One region of the Lactobacillus porci genome, then DNA from elsewhere that is predicted to be linked to it. Evidence: predicted binding sites of a transcription regulator. Region 1 holds the regulator's gene; the other holds the start of a gene.
The links. The regulator NrdR, encoded in region 1, represses ribonucleotide reductase genes. The targets are predictions, from matches to a motif close to ACACNATATATNGTGT.

Region 1 (10,084 bases):
CCCTTCCAGTAGGCACCAGCTACTGAAAGCAGCTTGAACTTCTTGATCTTACCAGTGTTAGGCAACAGGGCGTCAAAGCCAAAGTCAACGAAGTCACCCAGCTTGTAGGCGTCAACGACGTCACCGGCGCTTTGCAGCAATTCTGACTTGTATGGGTCATCCTTGAATTCTTCTGCCAGCTCGCTCTTGGCTGCTTGTACGTGCTCAATTGGCAAGCCGTTCTTGATTTCCTTTTGCAAAGCCTTTTCCAGCTCTGGCAATTCGGTAACCTTGATTTGGTCGTCCTTATCGGTTTCGATGAAGAAGCCGTCCTTTGAGACTTCAGCTTGGCCCAGCTTGATTTCCGGGTACTTGCTCTTAACCAGAGCTTCCAATACGAAAGCAGCAGTTGCGCGCAGCACTGCCAAGCCTTCTTCATCCTTGTCAGTCAGGATGGCTACTTCGTGGTCTTCGCTCAATTCAAAGTCAAGCGGCTTAACGGCGCCGTCAACCTTAGCCGCAACGGCACTCTTGCCCAGTGAGGTTGAAATGCTTGCAGCAAGGTCAGCAACTGAAACGGCTGCTTCGAATTCTTTCTTTGAGCCATCTGGCAAAGTCAAAGCAAAACTCATAACTAAAAAATCCTCCAGAAACAAAAAAGTCCCGGGCACGCCAAACAGACGTGCTCGGGACGAAATTAATATCGTGGTTCCACCCAAAATTCAGACCTGGCATAGGGCGCTGCCCTATCCGGTCACTCATTCACGGATCGATAACGGGATCCGGCCATATCATTCATCTTTGGGCATAGAAGGTGGGGTTGCGGCCTAATGGGGAGCTTCCAGAACTTGGCTCCGCCTCTCTGAAGCGGCCGAAATCATGTCTTCTATTTACTTTCTGATTATACCCCGCTCTTTGAATAAGGCAAGGACTTTTTTGAATTTAATTTAAGCGGCGGTTGCGGCCAGTTACGATGATCTCCTTGGCCAGGTAGCGGACTCGCTGCATCAAGCGGGCTGCCTTGACTGGATCCACCGCGTTCTTGGTGCTGGCAAAATGGTCCTCCAAGTCGTCCATTTCCATATTGGACGTGAAGCAGGTCGCCAGGTCATTATCCATTCTGGCCTGCAGGATGACGCCCAAGACGTCGTCGCGGGACCACTGACTCAAGGTTTCAGCCCCAATGTCGTCCAAGATCAAGACATCACAGGAAGCCACCCTTTGGATCTCCCTTTGCAGGCTATTGTCGCTAAAGTGGCTGGACAAGCCCGAGATGAAGGTCGGCAGGTGCAAAAAGATCACCTTGCCCCCATTTTTGGCTACCCGGTTGGCCAGACCAGCCATGATGTAAGTCTTGCCGACCCCAAAATCGCCGGTCAGATACAAGCCTTTGGCCGTATGGTGCTTTTCGTATTCATCCAGGAACTTGCCAACCGCCAATAAGGCAGCGTTGCGGCCTGGGTCGCCCTTGTCCAAATCGGTCAGGGTAATCCGGCGCAGCTTCTTTGGCATATCGATCAATTCGATCCGGCTTTCAGCCGCCCGCTCCTCATCCCTTTGCCGCTTGGCGGCAGTCGGCAAATAGCGAACCCCGATCAAGGGGCCGTTCATGAAGAGCTCAGCTTGATAGTCAGCAATCGCCTTGACCGGGCTGGTCTTTTGCAGGTAGAACTCACAGATATTGGTCATGCTGTCCTGGACGGCCTGCTTGGACAATTCGCTGGCATGCTCTTTCAAAAATTTCTGCACGTCCGGATCCTTGATGGCCCGGTCAGCCAATTCCTGGGCTGATTCCGCGCCGGCCGGCCGCTCCTGGTCCTTGAGCGAATCCGCCATCGCCTTCTTCAACATTTCGCCAATTGATTCCATCTGCTTCACCTACTCGTCTCTTACTTGTCTTCGGGCTTGCCGCCCGCCTTCTTCTCGTCTTCATCGTCAAGCAGGGCCGCCAGCTGTTCTGGCGTCACGTCGACCTGCTCGGCCTGCTTCTTGGACCAGTCGGTCCCCTTCTCGACCTGGCGGGGGCCATAGTAGCGCGTCGTGGTCTGCTTGTTCTGTGAGCGCTGGCGGATGTAAGCCAAGGCCGCTTCCGGCGTGGCCAGCTTGTGCTGCATCCAGTCATTGGCAATCCTCTCAGCCAAAGACAGGCTCAAGACCGGCTGGTAGTGCAGACAGGTATAGATCAAGATATTGAGCATTTCCGGGCTGAAGCCCACCTTCCAGCTCAAATCATTGATGACCTGGTACTCAGACTTGGTCGTAAAGCCCCCTTTTCGGTCCTTCATGTAGTTGAGGAACTGGGCCGGGGCCTTTGACTTGGCCAGCTGCAGCAGCTGCCGGTCACGCTGGTCGACGCTGACCTGGCCGCCCTCGCTCTTGGCCAGGCTGTTTTTAACCTGCTGGCGGCGGTGGTTGGCCTTGTAGTTGTAAGTCAAAGAACGGCCTATCTTGCCCACGTCCAGCTTGCTGGTTCCATGCAGGCTTGGCAGGGATTCATCGACAAATTCCTGCTCGCTTAGGCCATAAGTGGCCATGACGGCCTGGATCTGGTCCTTTTGCCGGTCGATCTCGCTTGGGTCAATATGGTAGACCGCGAAGCAGTCCTTCAGGAACTGCCAGTCTACCTGCCGGACGTTGACTTGGGCCGCGTCGCTCGCGGCAGCCTCATTCTCCTGGGCTGCCTGCTGAACCTCCGCGGACGGGGTGATGGCCTCCTCGTCTGGCAGGCGGAAGACCTCAAAGAAAGAGGCAGAAACGTCCCGCAGGTTCTGCAGCTGCTTCTCCTCGCGCTTGGCCTGCTTGGCAAAGTCCTGGCTCAGGCGGCTGAAGCGGTAGCTGCCGACTTTTTCCTTCAAGAGGCTGGCCAAAAGCGAGGTGTTGAAGAACTCGCTGGCCTCTGGCACTTCCTTAAGCTTGAAAGCCAGCAGCTGACCCAAGCGCACGTTCTCGCTCAGGTAGGTCGTAAGCAGCCCCACGGCCTCCAACTTGTGCAGGGCCTTGAACAAGTCGCCCAGACTGCAATCCAGCTGCTCTTGCAAAAAGTACAGGGCCGGGGCATCAGCCAGCATCTGGAAGGGGTCGTATTCCTCAATCAGGGTCTGGTAGACGGCCACGCCCAAAGACGCTACCAGGGGCTGGTAGAGCTTGATCAGGACCCGCTCCTGCTTTGAAGTCAAAGCGACGCGGTTGATCACCAGGTAGCGCTGCTTAGGATTGGAACTTTCAAACATTTAGACTCACTTCTTGCTGTGCCGGTCCATCATGTCCTCCATGGTCTTCATGAAACTGGACATGTCGGTAAACTGACGGTAAATGCTGGCAAAGCGGATGTAGGCCACGTCGTCGATATCCGCCAGCTGGTCCATCACCAATTCGCCAATTTCTTTTGAGGAGATTTCATTGACGCCTTTAGCCCGGATCTGGTTTTCCACGTTGTCCACCAATTTGTCCAGCTGGTCGCTGGTCACTGGGCGCTTCTGGCAGGCGGCCGCCACGCCGCGGAGGATCTTTTCCCGGCTGAAGGCTTCACGGGTGCCGTCATTCTTGATCACCAGCAAAGGCGACTGCTCAACCCGCTCAAAAGTCGTAAAGCGGTAGCCGCAGCTTTCGCATTCCCGGCGCCGGCGGATGGTCCGCCCTTCATCGGTTGGCCGCGAGTCAATAACGCGGGATGAGTTCTTATGACAATTTGGACAAAGCATAGTGCTTGCTCCTTTCAAGAAATTTCTTCAAGAAGTTGTTGTAAATTCGTTCTTAGTTCTTCTATTGTACCAGTATTTTCAATGACATAGCTAGCCAGACAGCGTTTTTCACCCAGCGGCAGCTGAGATTTGATCCGCGCCTTGGCCTGCTCGCGGCTGAGCTGGTTTCTCTTCATCAACCGCTCAAGTTCCAGGTCATATGGAGCAGCGATCAGCAAAGTCGCGTCAAACAGGTCCTGCCAGCCCGCTTCAAACAATAGCGGCACATCAATCACGCAGACCCCTTCCCCAGCTCTCTTGGCTGCCTGCATCTCCTGCTTGATTTCCGCCAAAACCGCCCCGTGGCTGATTTTGGACAGCCGGGCCAGTTCATCTGGATGGGCAAAGACATAGGCGCCCAGCTTCTGGCGGTTGACCGTCTGGTCTTCGTTAATAAATTCTGCCCCAAAATTCTCCTTGATCTCGCGCCAGGTCACCTGGCCGGGCGCTTGCTGGGCATGGGCGATCTGGTCGGCGTCAATCACCCGCAGGCCCCGTTCTCTAAAGTAGCTGGCTGCCGTCGACTTGCCCGTCGCGATGCCGCCGGTCAATCCTAAATAAAAAGTCATTTTTGCTCTGCCTAATCCTGTTTGTGTTTCTCCCTATACAATACTTGGCATTGCGGGCAAAAGGTCGTCCCCCGCCCGCTGACCTTGATCTTTTCAAGCACGGTTCCGCAGCGCTGGCAGGGCTCGCCCGCGTGGCCATAGACCTGCAGCTTCTTCTGGAACTGGCCGCTTTGACCGTCCGCGTCAAGGAAGGTATGAACCGTCGTCCCCCGCAATTTCGTGGCCAAGGCGATCGTCTGGTTGATATTGTCATGCAGGGCAGTCACTTTTTCAGACGGAATTGCGCTTGCCTGGCTCAAGGGGTGGATCCGGCTTTGCCAGAGGACCTCGTCGCAGTAGATGTTGCCCAGACCGCAGACGACGCTCTGGTCTAAGAGCAGGTTCTTGATCTTCTTGCTCTTCTTGGCTAAAGCCCGGCACAAAAAGTCCCGCGTAAACTCCGGGCTGTTGGGCTCCACCCCCAGCTTGCCGATCCCGGTCTGCTCGCGCTCAGTCCCCGTCTCAACCAGCTGCATGCGGCCAAACTTGCGCACGTCGCTGTACCTTAAGGCAGTGCCGTCGGTAAAGGCAAACTGGACGTGGTCGTGCTTGCCAACCGCGGCTTGAGGAGCAAGCAAGCGGTACTTGCCCTCCATGCGCAGGTGGGAAACCAGCGTCAGGTTGTCCGACAAGCGAAAGAGCAGGAACTTCCCATAGCGGTCCACGCGCAGAATCTGCTTGCCGGCCAGCTTCTGGGCAAAGGCCCGAGCATCCCCGGCAATGATCTTGTCATACCACACCTCCACCTTTTTGATGGTCTTGCCGGCCACCAGCGGCGTCAAGGTCCGTCTGACTGTCTCAACTTCAGGCATTTCTGGCATCTTGCTCACCCCAATCTACTTGGCATCGTACCAGTTGTGGCCCCAGCCGGAATCCGCCAAGAGCGGCACGTCAAGGGAGACGGCCTTCTGCATGACTTCCGGGACGATCTGCTTGATCGTTTCCAGCTCTTCTTTTGGCACGTCAAAAATCAATTCGTCGTGCACCTGAACCACCATCTTGGTCTTCAGGCCCAGTTCATCCAGCTTCTTTTGCATGTTGATCATGGCGATCTTCATAATATCCGCGGCTGACCCTTGGATTGGAGAGTTGATGGCCGTTCTTTCTGCGAAGGAGCGAACATTGAAGTTCTTGGCGTGGATGTCAGGCAGGTAGCGGCGCCGGTGCATGATCGTCTCAGCGTAGCCCTTTTCCCGGGCTTCCTTGACGGCCTGGTCCATGTAGGCCTGGATGCCTGGGTACTGGTCAAAGTAGCTTTCGATGAAGCTTTTGGCCTGCTTGCGGCTGATGCCCAGGTTCTTGGACAGGCCGTAGTCGGAAATCCCGTAGACGATCCCGAAGTTGACCGCCTTGGCCCGCCGTCTTTCAAGCGGCGTCACCTCATCGATCTTGCTTAGATGGAAGATCTTCATGGCCGTGTGGGCGTGGATGTCGTAGCCGGTCTTGAAGGCTTCCTGCATGTTGGCATCCCCGGAGACGTGGGCCAAGACCCGGAGCTCAACTTGTGAATAGTCGCAGGAGAAGATGTAGCCATCTGGCGTTGACGGCACGAAAGCCTTGCGGATCTGCTTGCCCTCTTCGGTTCTGGTTGGAATGTTCTGCAGGTTGGGGTCAACTGAAGACAAGCGACCAGTCGCCGTCAAGGTTTGCAGGTAGCGGGTGTGGATCTTCCCGTCCGCGGGATCAATCACGTCCAGCAGGCCATTGACGTAGGTCGACTGGATCTTGGCGATCTGCCGGTAGGCCAGGATGTCGCTGACCACCGGACTTTTATCCTTCAGCTGGTTCAAGACCTCCACTGAAGTCGAGTAGCCGGTCTTGGTCTTCTTGATGACCGGCAGGCCCAGCTTTTCAAACAGGATCACGCCCAACTGCTTAGGCGAGTTCAAGTTGAACTCTTCCCCAGCTTCTTGGTAGATCTTGCTTTCCAGCTCCTTCAGCCGGTCCCCGTATTCTTTTTGCAAAGCTTGCAGGGTCTTGGCCTCGACCTTGATCCCGTTCAATTCCATCTTGGCCAAAACCCGGGCAGTCGGGATTTCAATCGCGTCAAACAGGTCGTCTTGCTCATGGTCCTTGAGCTGCTTGAGCAGGCTGGCCTTGAGCTGGTCAATCGCTGCCACCTTGCCGGCCAGGTGGTTGAAGAAGACCGCGTCGTCATCAGGAATGGCGGCTGCCTTGCCTTTGCCATAGACGTCCAAGTCGCTCTTGACGTCATAGTCCCCGTACTGGTGAACCACCTCGCCCAGATCGTTGGAGTTGTTCTCATTGTCGACCAAGTATGAGGCCAGCAGCATGTCGTAGCCGATCCCCTGGGCTTCAATGCCCAGGCGGTGCAAGCCGTAAGTGGTCCGTTTCAGGTCAAAGACGTTCTTGACGATGGTCTTGTTTTCCAAAAAGCCGCGCAGCCGCTTTTCCTTGAGCAGGTCAACGTCCCGGGAAACCCAGATCTGCTGGCCGATCTTCAGGGCAAAGCCGGCAAAAGGCGCCAGGTGATAATTTTCGCCAAAAATTTCCAGGTAGAAGCCGATTTCCTTAGCTTCTGGCAAACTGGCAACCGCTGCTTTTTCCAGCTTGACAAAGTCCAGTTGCTTGCCTTCAGCCTCTTTGCCCGCGAAATCGCCATTTTCAGCCATATCGCTCAAAAAGCGGCGGAAGTTCATCTTTTCATAGAAGCGCCGCAGGTCGGCAACGCTGGCGCCCTGGTAGGCCACTTGCTCCATGGTCAGGCTGACTGGCGAATCGCACTTGATGGCGGCCAGCTTTTTGCCTAAAAGGGCCTTGTCCTTGTCGTTGAGCAAATTCTCCTTGAGCTTGGACTTCTTCATTTCATCCACGTGCTCATACAGGTTCTCGACCGTGTGATACTTCTGGATCAGGCGCGAAGCAGTCTTGGGCCCGACCTTGGTCACGCCTGGGTAGTTGTCGGAAGCATCCCCCATCAGGGCCTTCATATCGATGAATTCCGTCGGCGTCACCCCGTTGACTTCCTGCATGTGCTCCGGGGTATAGGCCTCCAATTTGGTCACCCCAGACTTGGTAACGTAGACCGTCACGTGCTCGCTGGCCAGCTGGGTCAAGTCCCGGTCCCCGGTAACCACGGCCACGTCAAAGCCGTCGTCAGCTCCCCGCTTGGCCATGGTCCCGATGATGTCATCGGCTTCATAGTCAGGCAGCTCGTAAGTGGCAATCCCCATGTCCTGCAGCATTTCCTTGATGTAGGGCAGCTGCTCGGACAGTTCAGCCGGCGTCTTGTCGCGCCCGCCCTTGTATTCACCGTACATCTTGGTTCTGAAAGTCACCTTGCCGGCGTCAAAGGCCACCAGAATGTGGCTGGGTTCTTCCTGCTTGAGGACGACGTCCAGCATGTTCTTAAAGGCAAAAATGGCATTGGTATGCAAGCCTTCAGGGTTTTTGAACTTGTCCAGTTGCTGGTACATGGCAAAAAAGGCCCGGAAAGCGACCGAATTGCCATCAATCAAAAGTAATTTTTTCTTCTTATCTGTCATTGCGGCTGTAACATCCTTCAAAATAAAAACTGTCAAAATCTTACTAACTAAGATTTTAACAGTTTTCAGCTCTTTCTTTAAATTCTGGAGCTTGTTTTCCTTAAATGCTAAAAAACAGGCCTTAAGCCTGTTTCTTTCGCTTATTTGCCTGCTCCAGTTCTTTTGACCAGAATGGCATGTCCTTGAAGCCCTTGATCCCAGGCATCCCCAAGGCCACGAAAGCCATGGCGGACACGGCATAAAAGGTCCGGCAGCTGGCGAATTGCCCGACTGCCTGCTTGCTGGTAAACGCCAAGAGACAGGCGCTAGCCAGCAGGACGGCGAGCGCGGCGCCGCGGCGGGGGAATTCCCGCCTGGTCGCGACGTAGACCAGTCCAGTCATAAAGTCAAAAGCAGCATATGTCAGGCCAAGGTTGCCAGCAGCCGTCGCTGTCTTCAAGACCGTGGCCGAAGAATCTGCCGCGCCAGCCCGCCTGAACAGCCAATAGGCCATCGCCAGGCAACACGCGGACAAGACCAGCAGAGCAATGCCTGCCAGCAAGCGTCTCACAATCAGTCTCTTCTTCATAAAGTCTCCGAAAAAAAGCATCCGTTACGATAAAACTGGATTTATTGCCTTCCCTTGACATATTTATACACTACCGTACTTAATTATAGCCTTTTTCTCCCGTCTTAACAGTCACATCTATAGTAATTATGACATGCTCCCCCGACCAAGGTCGGGGGTTTCTTTATAGGCTAGTGCTCACGCGCAGCCTACAGCTTCTGAGAACGACCAACTTATTCTTGCAAGCAGGATTGACCGAAGCCAAGCCTGATTTTTACTGGTTCTGTCCAGCAAGCTGAACAGCAGTGCAAAAACAGAGGTCAGTCTATTTATCACGGAAGTGCCCCCTCCGACGATTCCGCCAAGCCGCATTGACTGCTGTTTGACGGTACGATTTTTTGCTTGCCCAGCTCTCTCAGAGCTGGGCAAGTCCTTTAAGCAAAATATTGATTGATGCATTGACGTCACGGTCATGGTGCGCCTTGCAGAATGGGCAGTCCCATTCCCGCACTGACAGTGGCTTCTTGTCCGTATCCTTGCCGCATTTTGAGCAGATTCGGCTGGTGTATGCTGGATTGACCTTGATGAGGATCTTTCCGTACTTCTTGCACTTGTACTCCAGCATGTCACGGAATCTGCCCCAGCTTTGGCGCAGAATCGAGCGGGCAAGGTGGTGATTCTTCGTCATGTTCTTGATCTTTAAATCCTCGATGACGATAACATCGTATTCCCTCACCAACTGATCCGTGATCTTGTGCAGATAGTCATCGCGCTGATTCGTGATGCGGCTCATATAGCGATTCTTGGCGACATTGGCTTTCTGCCAGTTGTGATAGTCAGACAGGCTTTTTGCGCCAAGAACCTTCCTGCTGGCGTCCTGCTGCGACTTAACCAAAGCCAAATGACGGCGCTTGGATGACTTGCTCTGCCAGATTTCTGCTTGTTTCTCGCAGAAATCCGATGAGAACTTGTCAAACTTTCTGCCGTCCGACAGGATGGCCAAGTGCGTCAGCCCCACGTCAATGCCAACCGCCTTGCCAGTCTTTGGCAGGAAGGCGGTCTTTTTCTCCACAATGAGAGAAAGCCAGTAGCGCCCGCAAGCATCGACGCTGATCGTGTAACGCTTGATCTTGCCGTCGATGACGCCGGTTTTCGATGATCTTACTCTTCTCAGCTTCGGCAGGAACACGTTTCTTTTGCCCATGATCCGGATGCCGGACGACTTGCCAGTATATGACTGCTTGGCGCTATGCTTTGAGTGGAAGCGGGGCTTGCGTCTCGTTCCGGCAAAGAACGCCTCCCAGGCATCGCTGATGTTCTTGGTCACAATTTGGAAGCTGGAGCTGTCGCTTGCCTTGAGGAATGGATATTCGTTCTTTAAAGCGGGAAGCAGATTGTTAAGATCGAATTCCGTTAACAATTTTGATTTCTTGTTGTTCTTGTAGCGTTCCTGATAGAGGCTGACAAGCTGATTCCAGAGGAAGCGATCATTGCCAAAGAACTGTCTAAGTTTGGCTTGTTGTACGAGAGTCGGGTACAATCTGATTTTCACTCCATACTCCGGCAGATCTGACTTGCGCTTGCGTATTGCCATGTCGCTTCCTCCTTTCTAGCGTTTAGTGAAACGGTCTATTCCATTGCGTCTTAATGTATTTCTTGACGACAGCTTCGGTTGTCACTCCAATGCTTCCTGCGTAATAGCTC
Region 2 (10,084 bases), on a different contig from region 1:
ATGGTCACTTGGTCGTCGGCTCAGAATTGAAGAGCTTTTTGGAATTCCCGCACTTCAAGAAGCAATTGAACACTGAAGCCGTCAAGCCTTACCTGATGAACCAGTACAACGACTTGAAGGAAACCTTCTTCAAGGGCGTCTACCGCTTCCAGCCAGGCCACTGGTTTGAATACAAGGACGGCAAGATGAAGACCCACCAGTACTGGGACGCGGAATACAAGGAAAACAGCCTGTCCTTTGAGGAAACGGTCAAGAAGATCAACGAAGACTTGAAGGAAACCGTTGACCTTTACCGCAACGCTGACGTTAAGGTTGGGGCCTTTTTGAGCGAAGGGGTGGACTCAAGCTTCTTGACCTCCCTGCTGGACCCTGACGAAGTCTTCTCAATTGGCTTTGACGACAGCACCTACGATGAAGCCTCCAAGGCCAAGGCCTTGTCCGACATCAACGGCTGGCATTTTTACGCTGACAAGGTCGACTCAGAAGAAGCCATGCGCGACTTCCCGGAAATGCAGTACCACATGGACGAGCCAGACGCCAACCCGTCAATCATTCCTTTGTGGTACCTGTGCAAGCTGGCCAGAAAGCACGTTACGGTTGCCTTGTCCGGCGAAGGGGCTGACGAATTGTTTGCTGGCTACGTGAACTATGGGATGCACACCCACAACAACGTCATCAAGGTCTTTACTTCCAAGCTGAAGCAGCTGCCAAAGAACAAGCGGATCAAATTGGCCCACAAGATCAAGAAGATGCCGAACTTCCCAGGCAAGGTCCACTTGTACACCAACCTGGCTGAGCCAAGCGAATTCTACGTGGGCCAGTCAGTCATCTACGACATGGACTACCCGACCATCTTTACGTCTAAGGATGCCAACGCCATCTTGCAGCCAAGCTACCGCAACAATTTGACGGTCAACGGCATCTACCAGGAAGACTTCAAGAAGGTCAAGGATCTGGACAACGTCAAGCAGATGCAGTACATCGACCTGCACCACTTCATGCTCAATGACATTGAACAGAAGGCAGACAAGATTTCCATGGCCCACTCCCTGGAGCTCCGGGTGCCTTACCTGGACGTGAAGATCGCAGAATTGGCCAACTCCATTCCAACCAAGTACCTGGTCAACAAGTACGACACCAAGTACGCCCTGCGCAAGGCGTCAGAAAAGGTCCTGCCAGACGAATGGGCCAAGCGGCCAAAGCTGGGCTTCCCAACCCCAATCAAGCAGTGGCTGCAGGACGAGCGCTTCTACAAGCAGGTTAGAGAGCTCTTCAGCGAAGACTTCGTGAACGACATCTTTGATCAAAAGAAGATCCTGGACCTCTTGGACGAAAACTACGAGGGCGACGGGTCCCACCGCCGGCAGATCTGGACCATCTACACCTTCCTGGTCTGGTACAAGCTTTTCTTCATTGACTACGATGAAACCGTGAAGAAGTACCAGCACGTGCAGCCAGAAGTAGCAGCCTTGATCGCGCAAGGCAAGCTGCTGTAGTCAAAAAGCGAGCAGAGAAGAAAAAGCAAAAAAGAGAAAGAGAACAAGTTATTTCCAATGGCTAAATTTACACCAATTCTGTTGGGCAGCGACATCAACGTGTACGGCATGGCGCGCTCATTCAATGAAGCATATGGCATCAAGGTGCAGGCCTGGGCTGCCACCCAGCTGGCTGCTACCCGCTATTCCAAGATCGTCGACGTGGAAGTCCACCCGGGCTTTGCGGAAGACCCTGGCTTTATGCAGGTCATGAATGAAAAAATCAAGGAATACCAGAACCACCCAGAGCCAGTTATCCTGATCGCCTGCGGGGACGGCTACGCTGAGCTTTTGGCCAAGCACAAGGCGGAGCTGGAAGGAACCTTCATCGTGCCTTACATCGATTACGACATGCTGGAAAAGCTGATTTCCAAGGAAGGCTTCTACGAAGTCTGTGAAGAATACGGTCTGCCATATCCAAAGACCCACATCATCACCATGAAGGACTACCAAGACGGCTCTTATGAAGAGGTGCCGTTCCAGTTCCCAGTGGCCTTGAAGCCAGAAGACCCGGTTTCCTGGCTGGACGTGCAGTTTGAAGGCCGCAAGAAGGCCTTTGTCATCAAGGACTTTGCCGAGTTCAAAGATATCGTGGGCAAGATCTACACCAACGGCTACAAGGAAGACCTGATCCTGCAGGACTTTATCCCAGGCGACGACTCCCACATGCGGGTCCTGAACGCTTACGTGGATAAGGATCATCAGGTCAAGATGATGTGCCTGGGCCACCCAATGCTGGAAGACCCGACCCCGCAGTCAATCGGCAACTACATGGCGATTCTGCCGGCATACGATGAAAAGCTCTACGAAACGGTGCAAAGCTTCCTGGAAAAGATCAACTACACCGGGATGGCCAACTTCGACATCAAGTTCGACGAGCGCGACGGCCAGTACAAGTTCTTTGAAATCAACCTCCGCCAAGGCCGCTCCAGCTTCTACGTGACCCTGAACGGCTACAACCTGGCCAAGTGGTACATCGACGACTACGTGGAAGACTCCCTGAAGGGCAAGGAGACCGTTTACGGCAACAAGCTGGAAAGCACCCACATGCTTTGGCTTGGCGTTCCGGAGAAGATTTTCAAGGAATACGCCGTGGAAAATCCAGCCAAGGACGAGGCTTTGAAATTGATTGAAGCCGGCAAGGTGGGCACGACCGTCTTCTACGACAAGGACAGCTCCTTCAAGCGCTGGCTTTTGATGAAGTACATGTTCCACAACTACTACAAGCGCTTCAAGACCTACTTTGAAGTCAATAAGGGCCAGTACTTCGAAAAGAACAAGTAATCTTTTCAAAAAAGTAAAGATCATTAAAACGCTAGTGATGATCGCTAGCGTTTTTTTGCGGAAAAAATGGTAAAATATTCCTGGACATATAGTAAAATATCTGGTGTAAGCGATTGCGAAAGGAGGACGAAAGTGATTTACACGCCGGGAAAGTTCAACGAGACCTTTGACTTATGCGCCTGCATTATTTTGCTGGTATTGATCGTCGTTCGCTTAAGCCGGGGCTTTACCTGGACTTTGGAGCGCAGGAGCTCGATTGCCCTGCTGCTTTTGGACGTCAACGTCTTATTTTCGGCATTTTTCGGCTTTTGTTGGACTTACATGGCCAACCACGATATTTATGCTAATTCATGGCAGCCGTTTTTCTGCGGCATTGTGCAGAAGATCAGTTTTGCATCAATCTCTTTTTTGTTCTTTTTGTTTGCCTTGTTTTTGACCATTGGCGAACGCCCGCTAAAAAAAGACCGCTGGCTGATCTACTGCCTGCCGTACGCGCTGGCCATTGCCGCGTTGCTGCTTCCTTTCAGCCGGAACAAGATCTACCGGTTGGTCGCAAGCAGCTATTTTGTCCACGGCCCCTGGCACTGGATCCTGGATCTGTCAGCCTGCCTCTATCTCTACGGCGCTCTCAGAGCCGTTTGGCACCGCTGGCGGGAACTAGGGGAGCGCTTCTGGTGGACCGTGTCTTTTGAAGTCATCTACCTGCTGGCCATAGTCATGAACGCCAAATTCATCTATCTGCGGATGAGCAATTTTCTGCTGACCATGTCTTTGCTGACTTTAACCTTGTTCATTGGGGACTTTGACATCCGCGGCTGGCGCGAGCAGAGCGTGATCGACGAATTGTCTGAGATCAAGAACCGCTATGGCTTCCGGCATGACTTCCGCTATTTCGTGGACAAGGACCTCTGCGTGGCCATGCTGGACGTGGACCACTTCAAGGACTTCAACGACCTGGCTGGGCATAAGTGCGGCGATGAGGTCATCCGGATCGTGGGTCAGACCGGCCGGCTCTTTTTTGGCAATGACATTTACCGCTATGGGGGCGATGAGTTCTTGATCGTCACCAATCACATGACGCGCAAACAGTTTGTCAAGGAATTGGGCCGGATGGCCGACAGCGTGGCCAGCGCCTATATCGACGGGGCGCCGCGCCCCGTGACCCTGACCATTGGCTACTGCTTCGGTCACCCGCAAAACAACCAGGACCTGCGCGACCTGCTGACCAAGGCCGACCGCTACTTGTACCAGGGCAAGGAAGGCGGCCGCCGGCAGATCGTGGGCGAAAAAGTTGAGTAGCTGAGTAAAAGCAATTGCAAGCAACTGCTGTTTAGACGCTGGCCTAAGGCCGGCGTCTTTCTTTTTACCTGGATTTAAAAAAGTCCAAGCCGCTTTACAAAAAGCAAAAAATAAAAAATATTCTTTTTTAATAACTATACGGGCTCAAAGGGGCATCAGCACTGATTTTTTACTTGAGAATTGGGCCCTTTGTGGCTTTGTATAGACCACAACATCTTGTATTTTATGGTATGCTAGATCCATCAGATGACCAAGATATAGGGGTTATCCACAAATAATCCACAAGACCTGCTTTATCTTGTGGCTAACTTGCCAAGAGCAAGGGGAGCAGCTGCCAAAGCTGCCAAGCACGTATTCAGTTTACAAAGAAGATATTTTTTAAGAAGAGGATGATTGTCATGTTAAAGCCAGCTCCAGAAGTGAAGAGTCTTGTCTTCGCCAACGAACCCAAAACTTTTATCAAGCGTGATGGTGCGACTTTTAAGTTTGAACAATTCAAGCTGGAAATCGTCTTGGAAGAACTGGGTCTGGGCGACTCAGACATCAAGGCTGACGTTTTAAGCAAGGTTTACGACAAGCTGGGCGCTGACACGGCCACTGCCGAAGAAGTACACCGGGCCTTCAAGGAAAGCCTGAATGAACTTGGCTACCGCAGCCAGGCTCAAGAATATGAAAAGAAGCGCCAGGAAGACGAGGAAGAATGGCGCCAGCAGACCGACACCAAGCAGCGCCTGTCCAAGCTGATCCGCAAGGACCCAACGATCGTCCATGAGAATGCCAACAAGGACTCAGACGTCTTCGCGACCCAAAGAGACCTGACGGCTGGGACGGTTGGCAAGACGCTCGGCCTGACCATGATGCCCAAGCACATCGCCAAGGCTCACCTGCGCGGGGACATCCACTGGCATGACTTGGACTACACGCCTTTGTCACCAATGTCCAACTGCTGCCTGATCGACTTCAAGTACATGCTCAACCATGGCTTCAAGATCGGCAACGCCTTCATGGACGTTCCTAACTCAATCCGGGTGGCAACCAGCCAAGTGGCCCAAATCATCACCAGCGTGGCCTCAAGCCAATACGGCGGCTGCTCATTTGACCGCTGCGACCAAGTTCTGGCGCCTTTCGCCGAGAAGAACTACGAGAAGCACCTGGAAGAAGGGCGCGAATTCATCGACGATGAAGAAAAGGTCAAGGCTTTTGCCAAGAAGCGGACCAAGAAGGACATCTACGACGCAATGCAAAGCCTGGAATACGAGATCAACACCATGTTCTCCAGCCAAGGCCAGACGCCGTTCACGACCTTGGGCTTTGGCCTGGGCACCAACTGGCTTGAGCGCGAAATCCAAAAGGACATCCTGAGAGTCCGCATCGAAGGCTTGGGCGTTGAGCACAGAACCGCCATCTTCCCTAAGCTGGTCTTCACGATCAAGAAGGGCTTGAACCTGCACCCAGGCGACCCAAACTACGACATCAAGAAGCTGGCCTTGGAATGCGCGACTAAGCGGATGTACCCAGATATCTTGAGCTACGACAAGATCATCGACATCACTGGCTCCTTCAAGGCCCCAATGGGCTGCCGGTCATTCCTGCAAGGGTGGAAGGACGAAAACGGCCAGGAAGTCAACTCCGGGAGAATGAACCTGGGCGTCGTGACCCTGAACCTGCCAAGAATCGCAATGGAGAGCGAAGGGGACATGGAACGCTTCTGGGAGATCTTCAACGACCGCCTGCACCTGTGCCGGCAAGCCGTTGAATTCAAGGCCCACCGGGTTACTGAAGCTAAGCCGGTCAACGCTCCAACCCTGTATGAATACGGCGCCTTCGGCAAGGGGGTCGGCGATGACGGCGACGTCAACGACTTCTTCAAGAACGGCCGGGCCACGGTTTCCCTGGGCTACATTGGCCTTTACGAGGTCGGCACGGTCTTCTACGGGCCAAACTGGGAACATAACCCAGAAGCCAAGCAGTTCACCCTGGAAGTGGTCAAGAAGCTGCACGATGCCTGCGCCAAGTGGGAAAAGGAAGATCCAAACCACTACCACTACAGCGTCTACTCCACGCCAAGCGAAAGCTTGACTGACCGCTTCTGCCGTCTGGACACGGAAAAGTTCGGCAAGGTCAAGGACATCACGGACAAGGAATACTACACCAACAGCTTCCACTATGATGTCCGCAAGCACCCAACCCCATTTGAAAAGCTGGACTTTGAAAAGGACTACCCGCCATACGCGGCTGGTGGCTTCATCCACTACTGCGAGTACCCGAACCTGAAGCAGAACCCAGCAGCCCTGGAAGCCGTTTGGGACTGGGCCTACGACAAGGTCGGCTACTTGGGGACCAATACGCCAATCGACAAGTGCTACGAATGCGGCTTTGCCGGTGAATTCAAGGCCACGGCCAAAGGCTTTGAGTGCCCGCAATGCGGCAACCACAACCCAGAAACCTGCGACTGCGTCAAGCGGACCTGCGGCTACTTGGGCAACCCACTGAAGCGGCCAATGGTTCACGGCCGTCATGAAGAAATTGCCCACCGGGCAAAGCACATGACCCTGGGCATGGTTGACGAGGAAGCCAACGCGGAAAAGCTGAAGAACAGCCAATACTAAAAGGCGAGCATGAGATAGGCAATGGGATTTGTTCCATTGCCTATTTTGCTTTTTGAAAAGAGGAAACAAAGATGCCAGAAAAAGACAAAAACCAGCAAGAAGGACCGGATGTCCGCGACAACCTGATCAGAATCAGCGTTGACGGGGAAACGGTCTTCGTCAACCCGGACCAATACAAGCCGAAGGCCGGCCAGGAAGGCAAGCGGGTCAAGAAGATGAAGCGGATGCCCAAGAATCCCAAGCCGGGCGAATGGATTTCCGAGGACTACAGCAAGCACAAGATTGCCGACTACAAGCCCTTCAACTTCGTTGACGGGGAAGGGGTCCGCTGCTCCTTGTACGTGTCAGGCTGCCTGTTTGACTGCCCAGGCTGCTACAACCTGGCTGCCCAGAATTTTAACTACGGCCGCCCTTACACCCAGGAATTGGAAGACCAGATCATCAACGACATCAGCCAGCCTTACGTGCAGGGGCTGACCCTGCTGGGCGGAGAGCCATTCTTGAACACCTGGGTCTGCAACCGGATCATCGACCGGGTCAGAAAGGAATTCGGCCATGACAAGGACATCTGGTCCTGGTCTGGCTACACCTGGGAGGAGTTGCTCCAGGAGACGCCTGACAAGCTGAAGATGCTGCACAACATCGATATTTTGGTCGATGGCCGTTTTATGGACAACTTGAAGGACTTGACCCTGCAGTTTAGAGGATCCAGCAACCAGCGGATCATTGACGTGCAGAAGTCCTTCGCGACGCCGGACCAGCACCCGGTCATCTGGGACAAGCTGATTCGCTAAAAAGGAGGCAAGCATGATTGCAGACAAGCTCAGCCTGGCAAACCAGGTCATTGAAAAGCTCCAGGAAGTAGAAGACCCGGAACTCTTGGTGGACGTGGTCAACCTGGGCCTGATCTATGGAGTTGACATCACAGAAGCTGGCCGTTGCACGGTCACGATGACGCTGACGACCATGGGTTGCCCCTTAAGCGATTATTTGGACCAGCAGATCAAAGCAGCCGTGTGCCAGGTGCCAGGAATCACGGAGGCAGCCGTCAAGCTGGTCTGGTACCCCGTTTGGTCACCAGCCCGCCTGTCAGCCAGTGCCAAAGCGGCCCTGGGGATCAGCGGGCAGGAACAGCCAGCGCCTGCAGCAGTGAAAAAGCTTGATACGCGGACGCCGATCAAGACTTTGGCGGACCGGTATCCCAGCTTTGTGGATGACATGGCGGCGATTGGCTTTGACCGGATCAAGCAGCCGGGGATGCTGCAGACAGTCGGCCGGGTGATGAACCTGCGCCTGGGTTGCCAGGCCATGGGTTTTGACTTGGAAGAAGTAAAGCAGCTGCTGCAAGCGAAAGGATACCAGGTGCAAGACTGATGACTGAACAAATGAGTCTGGAGGAGCGGAAGGCCAAGCTGGCCGAAATCCTCCGCATTTTGCAGGAAGATGGGGACTTTGACCAGGCCAAGGCCAGATTTAAGGCAGCTTTTGACCAAGTTTCCGTCCGTGAAATCACTGAGGCCGAGCGGGCCTTGATTGCCGGCGGCTTGAATCCGGCTGAGATCCAGAACCTGTGCACCGTGCACGCGGAAGTATTTAGGGGAGCGATTGGGCAAAGCAAGGAGAGCCCGGCCTTTGCCCGGCCCGGTCACCCCGTGCACACGCTCAAGCTGGAGAACATGGTTATTGCCAGCTTGGTGAATGATGCTCTTTTGCCGGACCTGGACAAGTACGTCCAAGACCCGCGGACCGCGGTTTTGGCCAGGATCCGCCAGGAGCTGGCGGACTTGCGGACGATTGGCAAGCACTATGCCCGGAAAGAGATTTCGATTTTCCCCTTGATGACCAAGTACGGGATTACCGCCCCGCCGCAAGTCATGTGGGGCGTAGATGACGACATCCGTGGCTGGATCAGGGAGGCGGCGGCCTGTGCCGAGGAAGAAGCACCTGATCTAGAAGAGCTCAGCCGGAAGGTCAAGCGGGCGGCCAAGGAGGTCACGGAAATGATCTTCAAGGAAGAGGCCATCATGGTGCCTTTGCTGGCTGACGTGGCTAGTCCGGATGACTGGCGCAAGGTTAAAGAGGATGAGCCGCAGTTTGGCTATACCCTGATCAATCCGCCGGTCAACTGGCGGCCGAGCCAGCAGGAGCTGGCGGATTTTGCCAAAAAGCCGCGCGACCTGGACCAGCTGGCCAAGAACTGGAATGAGCAGATCAGTGCCTTTGCCGGCCAGCTGGGCGGCAATGAAAAAGCCAATTATGATGCTCAATTGTCGGTCGCTCCGGCAGCTTCCTCCAGCAAGGGGCCGGCGGCTCTAGGCCAGGTCTTTTTGCAGTTTGCCCAAGGAGGACTGAATTTTGACCAATTGTCCGCAATTTTGGATCTGCTGCCCTTTGACCTGGCGTTTGTCGATAAGGACGACATCATCCGCTATTTTGGCGGCAATTGCGGCTTCTATCCGCACTCAGCCAATGACTTGGGGATGAATCTTTTCAGCATCCACATGCCCAAGAGCGTGGCCAAGGTCAAGCAGATCGTGGCTGACCTGCGCAGTGGCAAAAAGGACAAGCATGAATTCTGGTTTGAGCTCCGGGGCCGCTTCGTGTACATCCAGTACATTGCCGTGCGCGATCAGCAAGGCCAATACCTGGGCGTCTTGGAAGTCCTTCAGGATGCCACCCATGTCCGCGGTCTGCAGGGCAATAAAAAGGAGCTCTAAAGAAAATATGATATACTTGACAGGAATTAATGCTGAAAAGCGCAAATTTTTGGGAGTATTATCATGATTAAAGAGTTTAAAGCTTTCATTGCCAGAGGCAACGTTATTGATTTGGCAGTCGGCGTGATCATGGGGTCTGCCTTCACGGCCATCGTCAACTCGCTGGTCAAGAACCTGATCAACCCCTTGATCGGGCTGTTCGTGGGCAAGATTGACATGTCCAACCTGATCTTGCAGATCGGTGATACCAAGTTCAAATACGGGGAATTCATCAACTCCGTGGTCAACTTCCTGATCATTTCTTTCGTGATCTTCCTGTTGGTCAAGGCGATCAACAAGCTGACGCCGAAGAAGGAGAAAGAGGAAGCGCCAAAGGTTTCGCCAGAAGCTGAATACTTGGCGGAAATCGTTGACCTGCTGAAGGAAGAACGGAAGCCGGAAGCATAAAAGGCAATGTAAGACATTGGTTTTGGGAGAAAAGACGAGTCTGGGAAAAGGACTCTAACGAATATAAAAGGCTTCTAGAAGTGATAAAACTTCTAGAAGCCTTTTTATTCACAGCAGAGAGCTGCTTCCCCCTGTTAACTTAAAATAACTTGTTTTTGCAAGTCGTTTTTTTAATTGATAAACTAAGCTTGAG

Region 2: the regulator NrdR is predicted to act here: its motif matches at 4,325-4,340, upstream of nrdD (anaerobic ribonucleoside-triphosphate reductase).

The regions. Positions count from the first base shown of each region.
Region 1 is NZ_VUMX01000028.1:8,430-18,513, reverse strand. It holds gene thrS (threonine--tRNA ligase) at 1-611, opposite strand, end outside; gene dnaI (primosomal protein DnaI) at 922-1,848, opposite strand; gene FYJ62_RS08725 (DnaD domain protein) at 1,869-3,209, opposite strand; gene nrdR (transcriptional regulator NrdR) at 3,216-3,680, opposite strand; gene coaE (dephospho-CoA kinase) at 3,695-4,288, opposite strand; gene mutM (DNA-formamidopyrimidine glycosylase) at 4,300-5,148, opposite strand; gene polA (DNA polymerase I) at 5,164-7,833, opposite strand; gene FYJ62_RS08700 (hypothetical protein) at 7,955-8,401, opposite strand; gene FYJ62_RS08695 (RNA-guided endonuclease InsQ/TnpB family protein) at 8,796-9,974, opposite strand; gene tnpA (IS200/IS605 family transposase) at 9,997-10,084, opposite strand, start outside.
Region 2 is NZ_VUMX01000010.1:59,941-70,024, forward strand. It holds gene asnB (asparagine synthase (glutamine-hydrolyzing)) at 1-1,496, shown strand, start outside; gene FYJ62_RS05020 (carboxylate--amine ligase) at 1,554-2,819, shown strand; gene FYJ62_RS10980 (GGDEF domain-containing protein) at 2,952-4,118, shown strand; gene nrdD (anaerobic ribonucleoside-triphosphate reductase) at 4,517-6,727, shown strand; gene nrdG (anaerobic ribonucleoside-triphosphate reductase activating protein) at 6,799-7,521, shown strand; gene FYJ62_RS05040 (iron-sulfur cluster assembly protein) at 7,535-8,101, shown strand; gene FYJ62_RS05045 (DUF438 domain-containing protein) at 8,101-9,444, shown strand; gene mscL (large-conductance mechanosensitive channel protein MscL) at 9,508-9,891, shown strand.